4 regions of the Streptomyces sp. NPDC104307 genome follow, and region 1 is predicted to be linked to each of the others. Evidence: riboswitches for the same ligand, from Rfam matches in the RefSeq annotation. Region 1 holds a riboswitch; each other region holds the start of a gene.

Region 1 (4,206 bases):
ACCGACCCGAACCGCTACTACCTGTGGAGCGGGTACACCGGCAACGACGGCACGGGCGGCGGTCCCGTGCTCGGCAACGACGAGGCGGGGTACGGCTGGAAGACCTACCCCGAGCGGCTGGAGGAGGCCGGGGTGTCGTGGAAGGTCTACCAGGACATCGGTGACGGGCTCGACGCCGCCGGCTCCTGGGGGTGGATCGACGACGCCTACCGGGGGACGTACGGAGACAACTCGCTTCTCTATTTCAACAGTTACCGTGACGCCAAGCCCGGCGATCCCCTCTTCGAGAAGGCGCGCACCGGGACCGACGTCAAGAACGGCGACGGGCTCCTCGACGACCTGAAGGCCGATGTCCGGGCCGGTACGCTCCCCAAGATCTCCTGGGTCGTCTCGCCCGAGGCCTACAGCGAGCACCCCAACTGGCCCGCGAACTACGGTGCCTGGTACATCTCGCAGGTGCTGGACGCGCTGACCTCCGACCCCGAGGTCTGGGGCCGGACCGCCCTCTTCATCACCTACGACGAGAACGACGGCTTCTTCGACCACGTCGTGCCGCCGTTCGTGCCGTCCGGCGCGGCGCAGGGACTGTCCACCGTGGACACCTCCGCCGACCACTTCCCCGGCGACGTCCGGTACGCGGCCGGGCCGTACGGGCTCGGGCAGCGCGTGCCCATGACGGTCGTGTCCCCGTGGAGCACCGGCGGGTTCGCGTGTTCGGAGGTCTTCGACCACACCTCCGTCATCCGGTTCATGGAAGCGCGCTTCGGTGTGCGCGAGCCCAACATCTCGCCCTGGCGGCGTGCCGTCTGCGGCGACCTCACCTCGGCCTTCGACTTCAGCCGGACGGAGACCGCGCCCGCCGGGCTGCCCTCCACGGACGGATACGCGCCGCCGGACGGGGACCGGCACCCCGACTACGTTCCGGTGCCGCCGGTCTCCGGCAGCGTGCCGAAGCAGGAGTCCGGCACGCGGCCCACCCGGCCACTGCGGTACGCGCCGCTCGTGGACGGGGCGGCGGACCCGGGCGCCGGGAAGTACCAGCTCACCTTCGGTGGCGGGGACGAGGCCGGAGCGCAGTTCCTGGTGACGTCCGCCAACCGCGGTGACGGGCCCTGGACCTACACCACAGAGGCGGGCAAGTCGCTCTCCGACAGCTGGAACACGGCCTATTCCAGCGGCGTGACCGACCTCACGGTGCACGGTCCGAACGGGTTCCTGCGGGCCTTCAGGGGCCCCGGCAAGGCGGCCGGGCCGGAGGTGACGGCGCGTCATAACCCGGTGAACGGAGCTCTCGACCTGACGCTCACCCATGCCGGTACGGAGACGGTCCAGCTGACCGTGCGCAACGCGGACGCCTACGGCGGCGGGGCGCAGACCTTCGCGGTGCGGTCCGGCGCGACCGTGCGGCACACCGTTGACCTGCGCGGAAGCAAGCGCTGGTACGACATCGAGGTGGTCTCGGACGCGGACGCCACGTTCCTCCGCCGGTTCGCCGGACACGTCGAGACGGGTGAGGCCGGAACGAGCGACCCGGGCCTGGTCACCGGCTGACCGGGCGGCGCGGGGCGGCTGAATCCAAGCCGGACCGCCATCGGAGAGAGGCGGGGGCGCACGGGCCAGGTCCGGCCCGTTCCTGTGCGTCCCTGACCGTCCGTCGGGCGGGCGGTCCCGCGCGTCGGGGCGCGCCCGCTCGGTGCGTTAGGGTTTTTGCCGGGTCATGAGTTCCAGTGCGCAGCCCCGGCTTGCTGGACGGCACCCCGCTCCGCTGCGGGTGCTCCGGGTGACGACCTGCCCCGTGCGCGAGGTGCGGGGAACAGCGGACCGCGGTGCAGAGCGCTCGGGGTCCATCATCCCCGGAAGGCGGGACTCACCATGCTGCGTCATCTCCCCGAGCACGGCTCCGTGCGGAGCGAGGACTGCGAGCGGTACGCCGCAGGCCACCAAGTGCACTGGATCCACGCCAAGAAGTGCCGGCAGGAGCCCGGTCAGGCCGTCGAGATACTGCTGACCGCGGACGATGTCCGGGACGACGGCTGGGTCGGTCTGCGGGCCGCGTTCGACTACGCGGGCGCCCTTCCGCAGGTGTGGACGCATGCTCCGGACGGGCTGCGGGAGACCCTCGCCGGCCACCGGGGACGCGTGTACTGGCTCTCCCGGTGGCATGCGCTGAAGCTCGTGACCGGTGCCGACCGGGTCGCCGGACTCGTCAACGTAGCCTTCGAGGCAGGGGAGCTGTGCGGCGACCCGGGTTCCGTGCGCTCGTAGCCGCGTCGCCGTTCGGCGTCGGTGCCTGGAGGTGGTGCCTGGATTCGGTCGTCAATTGTCGTGAGATGTCGACCGGTTGCTTCATGTTGAGTGCACATTTGATCGTCATTGACCGCTGTGGGGTCACATAAAATCCTTATAGTGGGCGGGCGTTGACCGCACGATCGTGATGCGTGACGCTTCCGCCACAGAAGTCAGGACGATGACGCGCCCTTCCTCCGCAGAGCCCGAGCCCGTCCCACCTCCTCCGGAGTGCCCCGCGCACGCGGGGCCGGGCCCCGTGCCCCTCGGCGGGCCCTCGTTCCAGACCGAGCCGCGAGCCGTCTACCGCGCCATGCGGCGGGACCACGGGCCGGTCGTCCCCGTCGAGCTGCCGGGCGGGTTCCCCGCCTGGCTGGTCATCGGCTACCGGGAACTCCATCAGGTCACCAGTGACGGTGAGCTGTTCCCTCGCGACGTCGGCCTCTGGAACCAGTGGGAGCACATCCCGCAGGACTGGCCGCTGCTGCCCATGGTCGGGCGGCCGCTGCCGTCCATCTACTTCAGCGCGGGCGACGAGCACCGGCGGCATGCGCGGATGGTCGGACCCGCCCTCGAAGGGGCCGACCCGTTCGAGATCCGCAGCCACTGCGAGCAGTTGGCCGACCGGCTGATCGACGCCGTGTGCAGCCGGGGCACCGCCGACCTCGTCGCCGACTTCTGCGAGCCCCTTCCGGTCCTGGTCCTCGCGAGGCTGGTCGGATTCCCCGACGACGAGGGCGGCTCCATCGCCCAAGTGCTCAAGGACCTGGCCGACGGCGGTCCGGGCGCGCAGGAGGCCCACCTGCGTTTCGGGGAACACATGACACGACTCGTCGCCGCGAAGCGTGCCGCCCCCGGCGACGACGTGACCTCCCGGATGCTCGCGTTCCCCGAGGCCTTCACCGACGAGGAGTACATGCTCGACCTGATGGCCATCACCGCCGCCGGGCACCTCACCACCGCCGACTGGATCAGCAACTCGCTGCGGCTGATGCTCACGGAGGACGAGTTCGCCCAGTCGATGGCGGGCGGCCGGCGCAGCGTCGGCGAGGCCATGAACGAGGTGCTCTGGGAGGACGCGCCGACGCAGATCCTCGCCGGACGCTGGGCCGCCCGCGACACCCGGCTCGGCGGACGGCCGATCAGGGCGGGGGACATGCTGCTGCTCGGGCTCGGCGCCGCCAACACCGATCCGCTGATCCGGCAGAGCCTGACCGGCGGCGGTTTTGCCGCCCAGGGCGGCAACGGCGCGCATCTCGCCTTCAGCCACGGCGAGTACCGGTGCCCCTTCCCCGCCCAGGAGATCGCGGAGACCATCGCGCGCACCGGCATCGAGGTGCTGCTCGACCGCCTGCCCGACCTGGAGCTCCGGGTCCCCGTCGCGGACCTGGTGCGACGGCCCTCCGCGTTCCTGCGCGGTACCACCGCGCTGCCCGTTCGGTTCACCCCCGTTCGTACGACAGGAGACCTCTCGTGAACTGCCCTCACGCCGCCGCGCACGCTGCCGTCCCGGACGGCGCCGGGACCGTCGTCATCGACCCCATGGTCCAGGACCTGGACGGTGAGACCGCGAGGCTGCGTGAGGCCGGCCGGCTCGCCAGGATCGAGCTGCTCGGCGTACCCGCCTGGACGATCACCCGGCACGCCGACGCCCGTCAACTCCTGGTCGATCCGAGGCTGGTGAAGGATCTCGACGCCTGGGGGCTGTGGCAGAGCGGCGAGGTGACGCACGCGTGGCCGCTCATCGGCATGATCGACGCCGGGCGGTCCATGTTCACGGTGGACGGCGCCGAGCACCGACGGCTGCGCACCAAGACCTCCCAGGCGCTCACCCCACGGCGGCTGGAGGCCGTCAGGCCCGACATCGAGAAGTTCACCGGGGAACTGCTGGACGCACTCGCGGACGGTGGCAGGGACGGG
Region 2 (4,206 bases), on a different contig from region 1:
GCGGAGAGGGCAATTCAGGTGGCTCGGCGCACTCGGTGCACTCGGTGCGGTGGGACCGCCCGGGTCCCGGGGCTCAGCAGCCGCCGGCGACGGCCGGGATGATCGAGACGCCCGCGCCGTCCGGGGTGACCGCTTCCAGGCCGCCTTCGAAGCGCACGTCGTCGTCATTGACGTACACGTTGACGAAGCGGCGGAGCTTGCCCTGGTCGTCCAGGACGCGGGCGGCGATGCCCGGGTGGTCCTTCTCCAGGGACTCGATGACCTGGGAGAGGTTCGCGCCCTCTGCCGGGACCTCGGCCTGGCCGCCCGTGTAGGTGCGGAGGATGGTGGGGATACGGACCTTGACGCTCATGGTGGGTGCCCTTCCTGGAGTCTTGGGTGGGATCAGCCGGCGGTGCCGAGACCGGCGGCGCGGAAGGCGTCCAGGCTCGGCCGGATCGTCGCCGTCGCCTGCGAGGTGTCGGCCACCGCGTCCAGCGTCTTGAGGCCGTCACCGGTGTTCAGGACGACGGTGGTGAGCGTCGGGTCGAGCAGACCGGCCTCGATGAGCTTCTTCGTCACGCCGACCGTCACACCGCCCGCGGTCTCCGCGAAGATGCCCTCGGTGCGCGCCAGGAGCTTGATCGCGTCGACGACCTGCTCGTCGTTCACGTCGTCCACCGCGCCACCCGTACGGCGGGCGATGTCCAGGACGTAGGGGCCGTCGGCCGGGTTGCCGATGGCGAGGGACTTGGCGATCGTGTTCGGCTTCTGCGGGCGGACCACGTCGTGACCGGCCTTGAAGGCGGCGGAGACCGGCGAGCAGCCCTCGGCCTGGGCGCCGAAGATCTTGTACGGCTTGTCCTCGACCAGCCCGAGCTTGATCAGCTCCTGGAGGCCCTTGTCGATCTTCGTCAGCTGCGAGCCGGACGCGATCGGGATGACGATCTGGTCCGGCAGCCGCCAGCCGAGCTGCTCGCAGATCTCGTACGCCAGCGTCTTGGAGCCCTCGCCGTAGTACGGGCGGAGGTTGACGTTGACGAAGCCCCAGCCCTCCCCGAGCGGGTCTCCGATGAGCTCCGAGCAGAACCGGTTGACGTCGTCGTAATTGCCCTCGATACCGACCAGCTCACCGCCGTACACCGCGGCCATGACGACCTTGCCCTGCTCCAGGTCGTGCGGGATGAACACGCACGAGCGCAGACCGGCGCGGGCCGCGGCGGCGCCCACCGCACCGGCGAGGTTGCCCGTCGAGGAGCAGGAGAGCGTGGTGAAACCGAAGGCGCGGGCGGCCTCGACGGCGATCGCGACGACGCGGTCCTTGAAGGAGTGCGTCGGGTTGCCGGAGTCGTCCTTGACGTACAGGCCGCCGGTGACGCCCAGCTCACGGGCGAGGTTGTCGGCCTTGACCAGCTTGGTGAAGCCGGGGTTGATGTTGGGCTTGTCCGCGACGTCGGAGGGGACCGGCAGCAGCGGCGCGTAGCGCCAGATGTTGTCCGGGCCGGCCTCGATGCGCTTCTTCAGCTCGTCCGGGGAACCGGTCGGCAGGTCGTACGCCACTTCGAGCGGACCGAAACAGGTCGCACAGGCGAAAAGGGGACCGAGCGGGAATCGTTCTCCGCACTCGCGGCAGGAAAGTGCCGCGGCGGGACCGAGGTCCACGGAAGATTCGGTGGTTGCTGCAACAGTCTGAACAGCCATGATGGCGAGGCCCTTTCTCCTCATCTTCCTTGTGACGCATTTCGCCACAAGACGGAATTGGCACCGATCCCCACCTGACCTCGCGGTCGGCAGGATGGTTGCCGGGACTTCAACGGGCCGTTCCCTCTGTCCCTCTGGATGAGCGCTATGGCACTGGACCATCGATCCAGGCGTTTATCGGCGGATGGACCCCGGCATGCCACGGCCATCTGCGTTGTTCAGACTGTAACCGAAGCACCGGACTGTTGAGATAGTCGTCCGAACCGCGAGATGGATCACATACAGGGAGTATCGACCGTGCTGGAAGAGGTCGAACGCTGGCTGACCAGGCGTTCCTGGTCGTGCGCCGACCGCCCGCTGGAGCAGCTCCTGGCCGCCCGGAGCGGCGACCCGCGCCGGGGGAGCGTGAGTGTCGTCCTGCCGGCGCTCAACGAGGCGGCGACGGTCGGGGACATCGTCCGGACGATCCGGCGCGAGCTCATGGAGAAGGTCCGGCTGGTCGACGAACTCGTGGTGATCGACTCCGGCTCCACCGACGACACCGCGGAGGTCGCCCGCCGGGCGGGCGCCCGGGTGATCCACCGGGACGCGATCCTGCCCCGGCTGCCGGCCGTCCCCGGCAAGGGCGAGGTGCTGTGGCGGTCACTGCTGGTGACCGGCGGTGACATCGTCTGCTTCATCGACGCGGACCTGAAGGACTTCTCGGCCGATTTCGTCTCCGGCATCGTCGGCCCGCTGCTGACCGACCCCTCCGTGCAGTTCGTCAAGGCGATGTACGACCGTCCGCTCGGGGACACCGCGGGCCAGGGCGGGCGGGTCACCGAACTGGTGGCACGGCCGCTGCTCAATCTGCACTGGCCGCAGCTGGCCGGATTCGTCCAGCCGCTGGGCGGCGAGTACGCCGTACGCCGCTCACTGCTCGAACAGCTGCCGTTCCCGGTCGGCTACGGGGTGGAGCTGGGGCTGCTCGTCGACGCCCTGCACACGGTCGGCCTGGACGCGCTGGCCCAGGTCGACGTCGGCGTCCGCAAACACCGCCACCAGGACGGCCGGGCGCTCGGCCGGATGGCGGCGGCCATCTACCGGACCGCGTCGCTGCGGCTCTCCCGCGGCCATCTGGTGCGCCCCGAGCTGACCCAGTTCGAGCGCGGCGAGCACGGCTTCGTGCCGCACACCTACCCGGTGGACACCGAGGAGCGGCCGCCGATGCGCGAGATCGAGGAGTACGTCTCGCGCCGCGCCGCCTGAGAGGCCTGCCGGAGGTCACCCGACAGCCTCCGAGAGGGCCCCGCGGCCCGCACGCACGTTTGGACCGTTCGGGATCGGGCTAGATTCCGCGCATGGTCTCCGAGCACGCCCCCCAGCCCGCCGCCCAGGTACTCGTCGCGTCCAACCGCGGCCCGGTCTCGTACACAGTGGGCGAGGACGGCTCGCTCGACGCGAAACGGGGCGGGGGCGGGCTCGTCTCGGGGCTGAGCGCGGTGGACGACAAGATGTGGGTCTGCGCCGCGCTCGGTGACGGCGACCGCGAGGCGGTGCGGCGCGGGGTCGGAGAGCCGGGCGTACGGATGCTGGACATCGACGCGGACGTGCACGCCGACGCGTACAACGGCATCGCGAACTCGGTGCTCTGGTTCGTCCACCACCTGCTCTACCAGACCCCCGTGGAACCCGTCTTCGACGCGGAGTTCCGCCGTCAGTGGGCGTCCTTCGAGGCCTACAACCGGGCCTTCGCCGAGGCGCTCGCCCAGGAGGCGGGCGAGGGCGCGGCGGTCCTGGTGCAGGACTACCACCTGGTGCTGGTGCCCGGCATGCTCCGCGAGCTCCGCCCCGACCTGCGCATCGGCCACTTCTCGCACACCCCGTGGGCGCCCGTCGACTACTTCCGGATGCTGCCCGACGACATCGCGGAGCAGGTGCTGCACGGCGTCCTCGGCGCCGACCGGGCGGCCTTCCTGACCCGCCGCTGGGCGGACGCCTTCATCGGCTGCTGCACGGAGATCCTGGGCGGCACGGGCCGCACCCGGATCGGCGTGCACGGGCTCGGCGCCGACGCGGACTTCCTGCTCCGGCGCGCGCACGAGCCGGACGTGGACGAGCGGATGGCGGCGCTGCGCGAACAGGTGGGCGACGGCCGGAAGACGATCGTGCGGGTGGACCGCACGGAGCTGTCCAAGAACATCGTCCGGGGCATGCTCGCCTACCGGGCGCTGCTCGACGAACGGCCCGAGTGGCACGGCCGGGTCGTCCACGTCGCGTTCGCCTACCCCTCGCGGCAGGACCTCGCGGTGTACCGGGAGTACACGGCAGAGGTGCGGCGCGTCGCGGACGAGATCAACGCGAAGCACGGCACGGCGGACTGGACCCCGGTCGTGCTCCACGTCAAGGACGACTTCGCCCGCTCGCTGGCGGCGTACCGGCTGGCGGACGTGGCGCTCGTCAACCCGATCAGGGACGGCATGAACCTGGTCGCCAAGGAGGTCCCGGTCGTCTCCGACCACGGCTGCGCGCTGGTGCTGTCGCGGG
Region 3 (4,206 bases), on a different contig from region 1:
GCTTCTGGTGGGCCACCTCATCCTGGTCTTCTACCACAAGCACACGCAGTTCGCGGGTCCCGGCAAGACCAACAAGAACGTCGTCGGCATGCCCCTGCTGCCGGTGTACATGGCGAAGGCCGGAGGCTTCTTCTTCCTGGTCTTCGGTGTCATCGCCGTCATCGCGGGCATCGCCTCGATCAACCCGATCTGGGCCATCGGCCCGTACCGCCCGGACCAGGTGTCCACCGGCGCCCAGCCCGACTGGTACATGGGCTTCGCCGAGGGTCTGGTCCGAGTGATGCCCGGCTGGGAGATCAACCTCTGGGGTCATACGCTCGTCCTGGGCGTGCTCATCCCACTGGTGCTCTTCGGGCTCATCCTCGGCGCGATCGCGATGTACCCGTTCATCGAGTCCTGGGTCACCGGGGACAAGCGCGAGCACCACATCCTGGACCGCCCGCGCAACGCCCCGACCCGTACGGCCTTCGGCGTCGCGTGGATCACGGTGTACTTCATCGGCCTGGTGGGCGGCGGTAACGACCTCTGGGCGACGCACTTCCACCTGTCGCTGAACTCCATCTCGTGGTTCGTCCGGATCTTCTTCTTCGTCGGACCGGTCCTCGCGTTCATCGCCACCAAGCGGATCTGCCTCGGCCTCCAGCGCCGGGACAAGGAGAAGGTGCTGCACGGGCGCGAGTCCGGGCTCATCAAGCGCCTGCCGCACGGTGAGTTCGTCGAGGTCCACGAGCCGCTGTCGCCGGGTCAGCTGCACACCCTCACCGCGCACGAGCAGTACGCGCCGGTCGAACTCGGCCCGCTGGTCGACGAGAACGGCGTCAAGCGCAAGGTGTCGCCCATCGAGAAGACGCGGGCCAAGCTCAGCAAGAGCTTCTACGGCGAGAACAGCCAGATCGCCAAGGCGTCCCCCGAGGAGTACAAGGAGATCACCGAGGGCCACGGCCACCACTGATCACCTGAACTGATCGCCACAGCAGGAGCCCCGCCCATCCATACGATGGACGGGGCTCTTCGCTGTCCTCGGCGCTCGATAGGGTGGACGCATCCCCTTTATCGGCTGTGGACCCCAGGAGCGGACCATGAACGTTGTGACCCCGGTCGGCGGCGACAGCGTGGCGGCTCGTACCTGGCCCGGCGTGCTGACCCCGCTGATGCGCGGCGAGGACCTGAGCGCGGACGACACCGCGTGGGCGATGGACCGCATCATGAGCGGCGAGGCGACCGACGTGCAGATCGCCGGCTTCGCGGTGGCCCTGCGTGCCAAGGGCGAGACCGTCAGGGAGGTCACAGGTCTGGTCCGTGCGATGTACGGGCACGCCACCACGATCCACGTGCCCGGCCGCACGGTCGACATCGTCGGCACCGGCGGCGACATGGCCAAGACGGTCAACATCTCCACCATGTCCGCGATCGTCCTGGCCGGGGCGGGCGCCAAGGTCGTCAAGCACGGCAACCGCGCCTCCTCCTCGGCCAGCGGCTCCTCCGACGTACTGGGCAAGCTCGGGGTCAACCTGGATCTGCCCCCGCAGCGCGTCGTCGAGGTGGCGGAGGAGGCGGGCATCACCTTCTGCTTCGCGGTGAAGTTCCACCCCGCCCTGCGGTACGCGGCGAAGGCGCGGGCGGAGCTCGGCGCGCCGACCACCTTCAACATCCTGGGCCCGCTCACCAACCCGGCCCAGGTGCGCTCCCAGGCCATCGGCGTCGCCGACCTGCGGATGGCGCCCATCGTCGCGGGCGTCCTCGCGGAGCGCGGCAACTCCGCGCTGGTCTTCCGCGGCGACGACGGCCTGGACGAGCTGACCACCACCGCGACCTCCCGGGTCTGGACGGCCCGCGACGGCGTCGTGCGCGAGCAGGCCTTCGACCCGCGCGACGTCGGCCTGGACCTGGTGCCGGTCGAGGCGCTGCGCGGCGCGGACGCCTCGTACAACGCCGAGGTGGCCCGCCGGCTGCTGGCCGGTGAGACGGGGCCCGTACGGGACGCCGTGCTGCTCAACGCGGCGGCGGCGCTGGTCGCGCTGGACCCGGCGGAGGGCACCCTTGAGGAGCAGCTCACCGCCGGTATGGCGAAGGCCGCCGAGTCCATCGACTCCGGGTCCGCCGGGCGCGCGCTGGAGAGATGGGTCAAGGCCAGCAACGCCTGAGGCACCGGGCAGCGAAGCGGGGCGCGGTCCAGATCATGGACCGCGCCTTGCGCGTTCCCGCGCGTATGGCAAGATGCTGGGCAGGTCATGAGTGACAGCGACTACGGCCCCGGCCCGCTGTCCGGCAACCCTCCGTCCGTGGCGGGGTGCCCCGGGTGAAGACCAGGCCGTAGGCAGCGAGGTCTGCGGCAAGCGCGGACCCCTCGACATCGTGAGATGTCCACCCGTGGGGTCCTGGTCCTCAGGGAGCCTCTGTGAGCAAGCGAATGCGATAGGGCTTTTCGGCCCTCCTCCGCACACCCTTTCCTCTTCCTCCGTGCTGCCGCGTATCCGCAGGCACGCGGATTTCGCCTGCCTGTTACGGGAGTTCGTCATGTCTGTCTTCACCGCTGCCGCCGACCAGTCCATTTGTGCCCCGCTGCCCGTTCTGGGCAAGGATGTGACGGTTCCGCTGGTGACCGGCGGTGAGGTCACGTACGCCGCGCTCGACTACGCCGCCAGCGCCCCGGCTCTCCAGCGGGTGTGGGACGACGTCGCCGCGTACGCGCCGTACTACGGCAGCGTCCACCGCGGTGCGGGCTACCTCTCGCAGCTCTCCACGGACCTCTTCGAGTCCAGCCGGGTGACCGTCGCGGAGTTCCTCGGCTGCCGTGAGGGAGACCAGGTGATCTTCACTCGGTCCACCACCGACTCGCTCAACCTGCTGGCCGCCGCGGTGCCCGCCGACTGCCAGGTGTTCGTCTTCGAGACCGAGCACCACGCGTCCCTGCTGCCCTGGCGCGATGCCCGGGTGACCTACCTGAACGCCCCGCGCACCCCCGCCCAGGCCGTCGCCACCCTGGAACGCGCCCTCGCGGACCGCGATCCCTACGGTCCCGCGCTGGTCTGCGTCACCGGCGCCTCCAACGTCACCGGCGAGCTGTGGCCGGTCAAGGAGCTCGCCGCCGCCGCGCACGCCCACGGCGCCCGCATCGTGCTCGACGCCGCCCAGCTCGCCCCGCACCACCCCGTCGACATCAGCGAACTGGACGTCGACTGGGTCGCCTTCTCCGGCCACAAGCTGTACGCGCCCTTCGGCTCCGGCGTGCTGGCCGGCCGCTCCGACTGGCTGCGCGACGCCGAGCCCTACCTGGCCGGCGGCGGCGCCTCCCGCAAGGTCGCCCGGCGCACCGACGGCGGGGTGGACGTCGAGTGGCACACCACCGCCGCCCGCCACGAGGCCGGCTCGCCCAACGTCATCGGCGTCTACTCCATCGCCGCCGCCTGCAAGGCGCTCACCGAGGCCGGGTTCGACAGCCTGGTCGCCCGCGAGCAGCAGCTCGTCTCCGAGGTCCGGGCCGGGCTGGCGGAGGTCCCCGAGGTCAAGGTGCTCTCGCTCTTCGGTGACGACGCCCCGCGTGTCGGCGTCATCTCGTTCGTGGTGGAGGGCTGGAACAGCTCGCACTTCGCCGCCGCGCTCTCCGCCGAGTACGGCATCGGGGTGCGCGACGGACTGTTCTGCGCCCACCCGCTGGTGCGCACCCTGCTCGGCAGCGACCCGCAGGACGTCGGCGAGTGCGGCGCGCCGGAGGCGGAGCCGGGCGAGAAGTCGCTCAACGCGATCCGGGTCAGCTTCGGTGCCGGTACGCCGGACGAGCACATCGAGCGCTTCGTGCGGGCGGTCAAGGAGCTGGTGAGCGAGGGCGCCCAGTGGAAGTACCGCACCGAGGACGGCCGCTGCGTCCCGGACCGGGGCACCGCCCAGCACTGAGCCCCAACGCGTTCGGCCGGGTACGGAATGTCTTCCGTACCCGGCCGAACGCGTTTGCGTAGTCAGCCGTCCAGGCCGATGGCGAAGGCCGCCTCCAGGTCGTGCTGCGAGTACGTACGGAACGCCACATGGGTGTCGGTCGCCTCGACGCCGGGGATCTTGCTGATCCGGCCGGGGATGACGTCGGCGAGATCGTCGTGCTTGGCCACCCGGACCATGGCGATCAGGTCGTAGGTACCGGTGACCGAGAAGACCTCGCTGACGCTGTCCAGTGCCGCGACGGCCTCGGCGATCTCGGGGATCCGGTCCACG
Region 4 (4,206 bases), 590 kb from region 1:
GGGTCGGCGAAATCGACGAGCCCTCCGTCGCACCGCTGCTCACCGCGTTGCGGCAGACCCTCGACTCGTTCGTGGAGATCGGCCTCGGCTACCTCGCGCTCGACCGGCCGACGGGCACCCTGTCGGGCGGCGAGGCGCAGCGCGTCAAGATGATCCGCCACCTCGGCTCCTCCCTCACCGACGTCACCTATGTCTTCGACGAGCCCACCGCCGGCCTGCACCCCCACGACATCCAGCGGATGAACAGGCTGCTGCTGCGGCTGCGCGACAAGGGCAACACGGTGCTCGTCGTGGAGCACAAGCCGGAGACGATCGCGGACCATGTCGTCGACCTCGGCCCCGGCGCCGGCACGGCGGGCGGAACCGTCTGCTTCGAGGGCAGCGTCGAGGGACTGCGGGCCGGGGACACCGTCACGGGCCGTCACTTCGACGACCGGGCCACCCTCAAGGACACCCGGCGGGGGCCCACCGGCGCGCTGGAGGTCCGGGGCGCGGACGCGAACAACCTGCGCGGCGTCGACGTCGACATCCCGCTCGGCGTCCTCGCCGTGGTCACCGGCGTCGCCGGCTCCGGCAAGAGCTCACTGATCCACGGCTCGGTCTCGGGACTGGACGGGGTGGTGTCGATCGACCAGGGCGCGATCCGCGGCTCGCGACGGAGCAACCCCGCGACGTACACCGGACTGCTCGACCCGATCCGCAAGGCGTTCGCCAAGGCCAACGACGTGAAACCGGCCCTGTTCAGCGCCAACTCCGAGGGCGCCTGCCCCGGCTGCAACGGCGTCGGGGTCGTCTACACCGACCTCGCGATGATGGCGGGCGTCGCCACCGTCTGCGAGGAGTGCGAGGGGAAGCGGTTCCTGGCCTCTGTGCTCGAATACCGCCTCGGCGGCCGCGACATCAGCGAAGTGCTGGCGATGTCGGTGACCGAGGCCGAGGAGTTCTTCGGCAGCGGCGAGGCACACACCCCGGCCGCCCACCGCGTCCTCGGCAGGCTGGCCGACGTCGGACTCGGCTACCTCAGCCTGGGCCAGCCGCTCACCACCCTGTCCGGCGGTGAGCGGCAACGGCTCAAGCTGGCCACGCACATGGGCGAGAAGGGCGGGATCTACGTCCTCGACGAGCCGACCACCGGCCTGCACCTCGCAGACGTCGAGCAGCTGCTCGGCCTGCTCGACCGGCTGGTCGACTCCGGGAAGTCCGTCATCGTGATCGAGCACCACCAGGCGGTCATGGCGCACGCCGACTGGATCATCGACCTGGGTCCCGGCGCCGGTCATGACGGCGGCAGGCTCGTCTTCGAGGGCACCCCCGACGACCTCGTCGCGGACCGCTCCACCCTCACCGGCGAGCACCTCGCGGCCTACGTGGGAGCCTGAGGCAGTGAGTCAACGGCGGCCACCCCGCCCGGCCCGTCCGGAGCCCCCGGCATCTGCGGTGTCCCGGGGAAGGCGGGGTGGCCGCAGAGGCGGCGTACGTACTCCTTGAGCCGGGGGCGGTCGCCGAGGGCGCCGACCGGGCCGAGACGCACGAGCGCCACCCACAGGTCCACATCCCCGGCGGTCAGCTCCTCGCCCAGCGCGTAGGGCCGCCGGTCGAGGGACCGGTCCAGCAGGTCCAGGGCCGCCGACCGCTCGGAGGACCCCGCGTGCGGGGTGACGTCCCGGTCCAGCAGCTCGCGCAGGGCCTCGATGCCGTCGGCGAGCTCCGGAGGACGCAGCGCAGAGGGGCGGGCCTCGTCATGGCCGGAGAGCAGGCCCGCGAGATCGCGGAGTATGTCGGGCGTGTGGTTGCTGACGATGCGCCCGCTCCACCGGTCGCACAGCGCGGGCGCCGTCAGCGGCCCGTCGTAATGGTGCAGCGTGGCCTCGTACGCGCCGCGCAGCGAGGCGTACGCCTCGGGTGTCCCGGCCGGGTGCCCCAGGAACGTGGTGGCGACCGAGTCCCGGAGACCGAGCAGGCCGAGGGTGATCGAGATACGCAGCGAGCGCGGACAACTCGCCGACAGGAAAAGCTCGTAGCGGTGCGGAGCGGGATAGAAGCCTCCGGCCAGACCGACCCCGATACGGCTGTGGATACGGGAGGGCGGCACGGCGATGGTGGGACGGGGGTGCGTGGCGCACGGACTCGGGCCGGATGAGATCGAGCCGCACGTGAGGGAGTTGCCTGTGCTGGAACTGCGCGAAGCTGTCTCGGGCATGACTCTCCTGTGGAGATCCCTGTGGGAACGAGGAAGCCACCGTCGCCTTGTGGGCACCAGCGGCCGGATGTGGAACGGCTGCGCTCGCGCACCGGTCCGAATCACGACAGCGCGGACGTGGGCGCGTCATACGCGACAACGGACCCGTGCGCGTGCGGTATTCCGGGCTAGTAGGCGCTGGAGACACGCAGCAGATCGATGTGCAGGCGCCTCGTCAAGCCGTTCCTGGACAAAACCCACCCGTCCCGACTCCGGGGCCCGCGAGACGCGGGGCCACGCTTGCCCCGCCACACCGGCGGGACCCGGTCGTCACCCGGGGCACCCCGTCGCGGTGGAAGGGTTGCCTGCCAGCGGGCCGGGGCCGATGAACCCCGTGAGCAGGACGGATCCCGCACGGGGGCGCTGACAATCGTGACCGTCCACGTCAGTTTCGGTGCGCCGGGTGACGCCGTCAAGGAGGCCACAGGGGCCATCTCGCCTGTTGGTCACCCGCGTTGACATTCCTGTCGGCCCATGCATAACTTGCGGCGCGGAACGGCTCCGGGTAGCGGCGATACGCCCCGGCCCGCCGGCCGGCGCCCCAGCACACCGCGGGGTGCCGCAGTTGAGGACCGGACGGTGTCCGGCAGGCGCGAGGCCCCGCGGGGCGGATCGGTGACGGTGAGAGCGATGCACGCAGCTGAGGGGATGGCTGCCTGGCGGTCCCGAGGCCGCGTCCTGCTCTGCGCGGACCGCTCCGTCGACCTCCAGCGTGTCAACAGCGCGCTGTGTACCGCCGCTTGTCGCGCTCTTCGTCAAGGCTGACGGCCCTCTGACTCCCTGACGTCCACCGCTGCCGCGGTGCGTCCCCTCCCCGCCCGGCCCCCTGCTCCGCGCCGTGCTGCCCGCGCCCCGCCGCGTCGTTCCCGACGACCGGCGTGGTGAGGCGCTGCCGTCCGTGGTCCGGGCCGTCCGCATCCGCTGGAGCCCTCCGTGAGTGAATCCCCCGGCGTAGCTGTGTCCCCAGGGTCAGCGCCGCCCGCCGAGGCGGCCCCCCGCCCCGGGCCACCCGTCGTGCCGAAGCCGCCGGTCCCGCAGCGGGTCCGCCCACTCCTGCGGCCCGGCCGCTGGATCGTCACCGTCGTCGTGCTGGTACTGGTCGCCCAGATCGTCCACGGCCTGGTGGCCAATCCCTTCTACCAGTGGGACCGGTTCCGGTACTGGTTCCTGCGGCCCACCATCCTCGACGGCCTGCTCGTCACGCTCGAAGTCGCCCTGTTCAGCGCCGTTCTGGGGCTGCTCGGCGGCGTGCTGCTGGCCCTGGCCCGGCTCTCCCCGAGCCCTGTGCTGCGCGCGGTCAGCTGGGTCTACACCTGGCTGTTCCGGTCGGTCCCGCTGATCGTGATCCTGCTGTTCCTCTACAACTTCAGCGCGCTCTACCGGACGCTGAGCGTGGGAGTGCCGTTCGGCCCGGCGTTCTTCAGCTTCGACGAATCACGCCTGGCCACCGACATGGCCGTCGCCGTCATCGGTCTCAGCCTGAACGAGGCGGCGTACGCCTCCGAAGTGGTGCGCGGCGGCATCCTCTCCGTCGACCAGGGCCAGCACGAGGCGGCAGCCGCCCTCGGCCTCCCGAAGCGGTACCGGTTCGCGAAGATCGTCTTCCCGCAGGCCCTGCGCTCGATCACCCCGAACTACGTCAACCAGCTGATCGGCCTGATCAAGGGCACCTCACTGGTCTTCTACGTCTCGCTGCTCGATCTGTTCGGCTCCGTACAGAGCATGGGCAGCACCTACCCCGGCGACATCGTGCCGCTGCTGCTGGTCGCCACCGCCTGGTACCTGATCCTCACCAGCGTGGTGTCCGTCATCCAGTTCTACGTCGAGCGGTACTACTCGCGGGGCGCGCTGCGCACCCTGCCGCCCACGCCGCTGCAGAGGCTGCGGACCGGACTGGGTGATCTGCGGGCACGGGTCCGGAAGGAGACAGCGATATGACCGCGGAGACGACGACCGGAACAGCGGAA

Evidence for each region. Region 1 has a riboswitch for S-adenosylmethionine ahead of ACZ601_RS03745 (hypothetical protein). Riboswitches for the same ligand answer to the same signal wherever they lie in the genome.
Region 2: it holds a riboswitch for S-adenosylmethionine, as region 1 does, so the genes downstream of both, thrC (threonine synthase) here and ACZ601_RS03745 (hypothetical protein) in region 1, are expected to answer to the same signal.
Region 3: it holds a riboswitch for S-adenosylmethionine, as region 1 does, so the genes downstream of both, ACZ601_RS11510 (aminotransferase class V-fold PLP-dependent enzyme) here and ACZ601_RS03745 (hypothetical protein) in region 1, are expected to answer to the same signal.
Region 4: it holds a riboswitch for S-adenosylmethionine, as region 1 does, so the genes downstream of both, ACZ601_RS01155 (glutathione S-transferase C-terminal domain-containing protein) here and ACZ601_RS03745 (hypothetical protein) in region 1, are expected to answer to the same signal.

The regions. Positions count from the first base shown of each region.
Region 1 is NZ_JBVJMU010000001.1:902,140-906,345, reverse strand. Features, by position in the region: gene ACZ601_RS03750 (phosphocholine-specific phospholipase C) at 1-1,551, shown strand, start outside; SAM riboswitch class IV at 1,714-1,823, shown strand; gene ACZ601_RS03745 (hypothetical protein) at 1,873-2,265, shown strand; gene ACZ601_RS03740 (cytochrome P450) at 2,468-3,763, shown strand; gene ACZ601_RS03735 (cytochrome P450 family protein) at 3,760-4,206, shown strand, end outside.
Region 2 is NZ_JBVJMU010000015.1:191,513-195,718, reverse strand. Features, by position in the region: gene ACZ601_RS30280 (MoaD/ThiS family protein) at 74-352, opposite strand; gene thrC (threonine synthase) at 385-1,680, opposite strand; SAM riboswitch class I at 1,698-1,825, opposite strand; gene ACZ601_RS30270 (glucosyl-3-phosphoglycerate synthase) at 1,978-2,928, shown strand; gene ACZ601_RS30265 (alpha,alpha-trehalose-phosphate synthase (UDP-forming)) at 3,021-4,206, shown strand, end outside.
Region 3 is NZ_JBVJMU010000003.1:320,944-325,149, forward strand. Features, by position in the region: gene qcrB (cytochrome bc1 complex cytochrome b subunit) at 1-952, shown strand, start outside; gene trpD (anthranilate phosphoribosyltransferase) at 1,080-2,144, shown strand; SAM riboswitch class IV at 2,228-2,345, shown strand; gene ACZ601_RS11510 (aminotransferase class V-fold PLP-dependent enzyme) at 2,518-3,894, shown strand; gene ACZ601_RS11515 (Lrp/AsnC family transcriptional regulator) at 3,957-4,206, opposite strand, start outside.
Region 4 is NZ_JBVJMU010000001.1:310,437-314,642, reverse strand. Features, by position in the region: gene ACZ601_RS01160 (ATP-binding cassette domain-containing protein) at 1-1,379, shown strand, start outside; gene ACZ601_RS01155 (glutathione S-transferase C-terminal domain-containing protein) at 1,364-2,200, opposite strand; SAM riboswitch class IV at 2,471-2,617, opposite strand; gene ACZ601_RS01150 (amino acid ABC transporter permease) at 3,173-4,177, shown strand; gene ACZ601_RS01145 (amino acid ABC transporter ATP-binding protein) at 4,174-4,206, shown strand, end outside.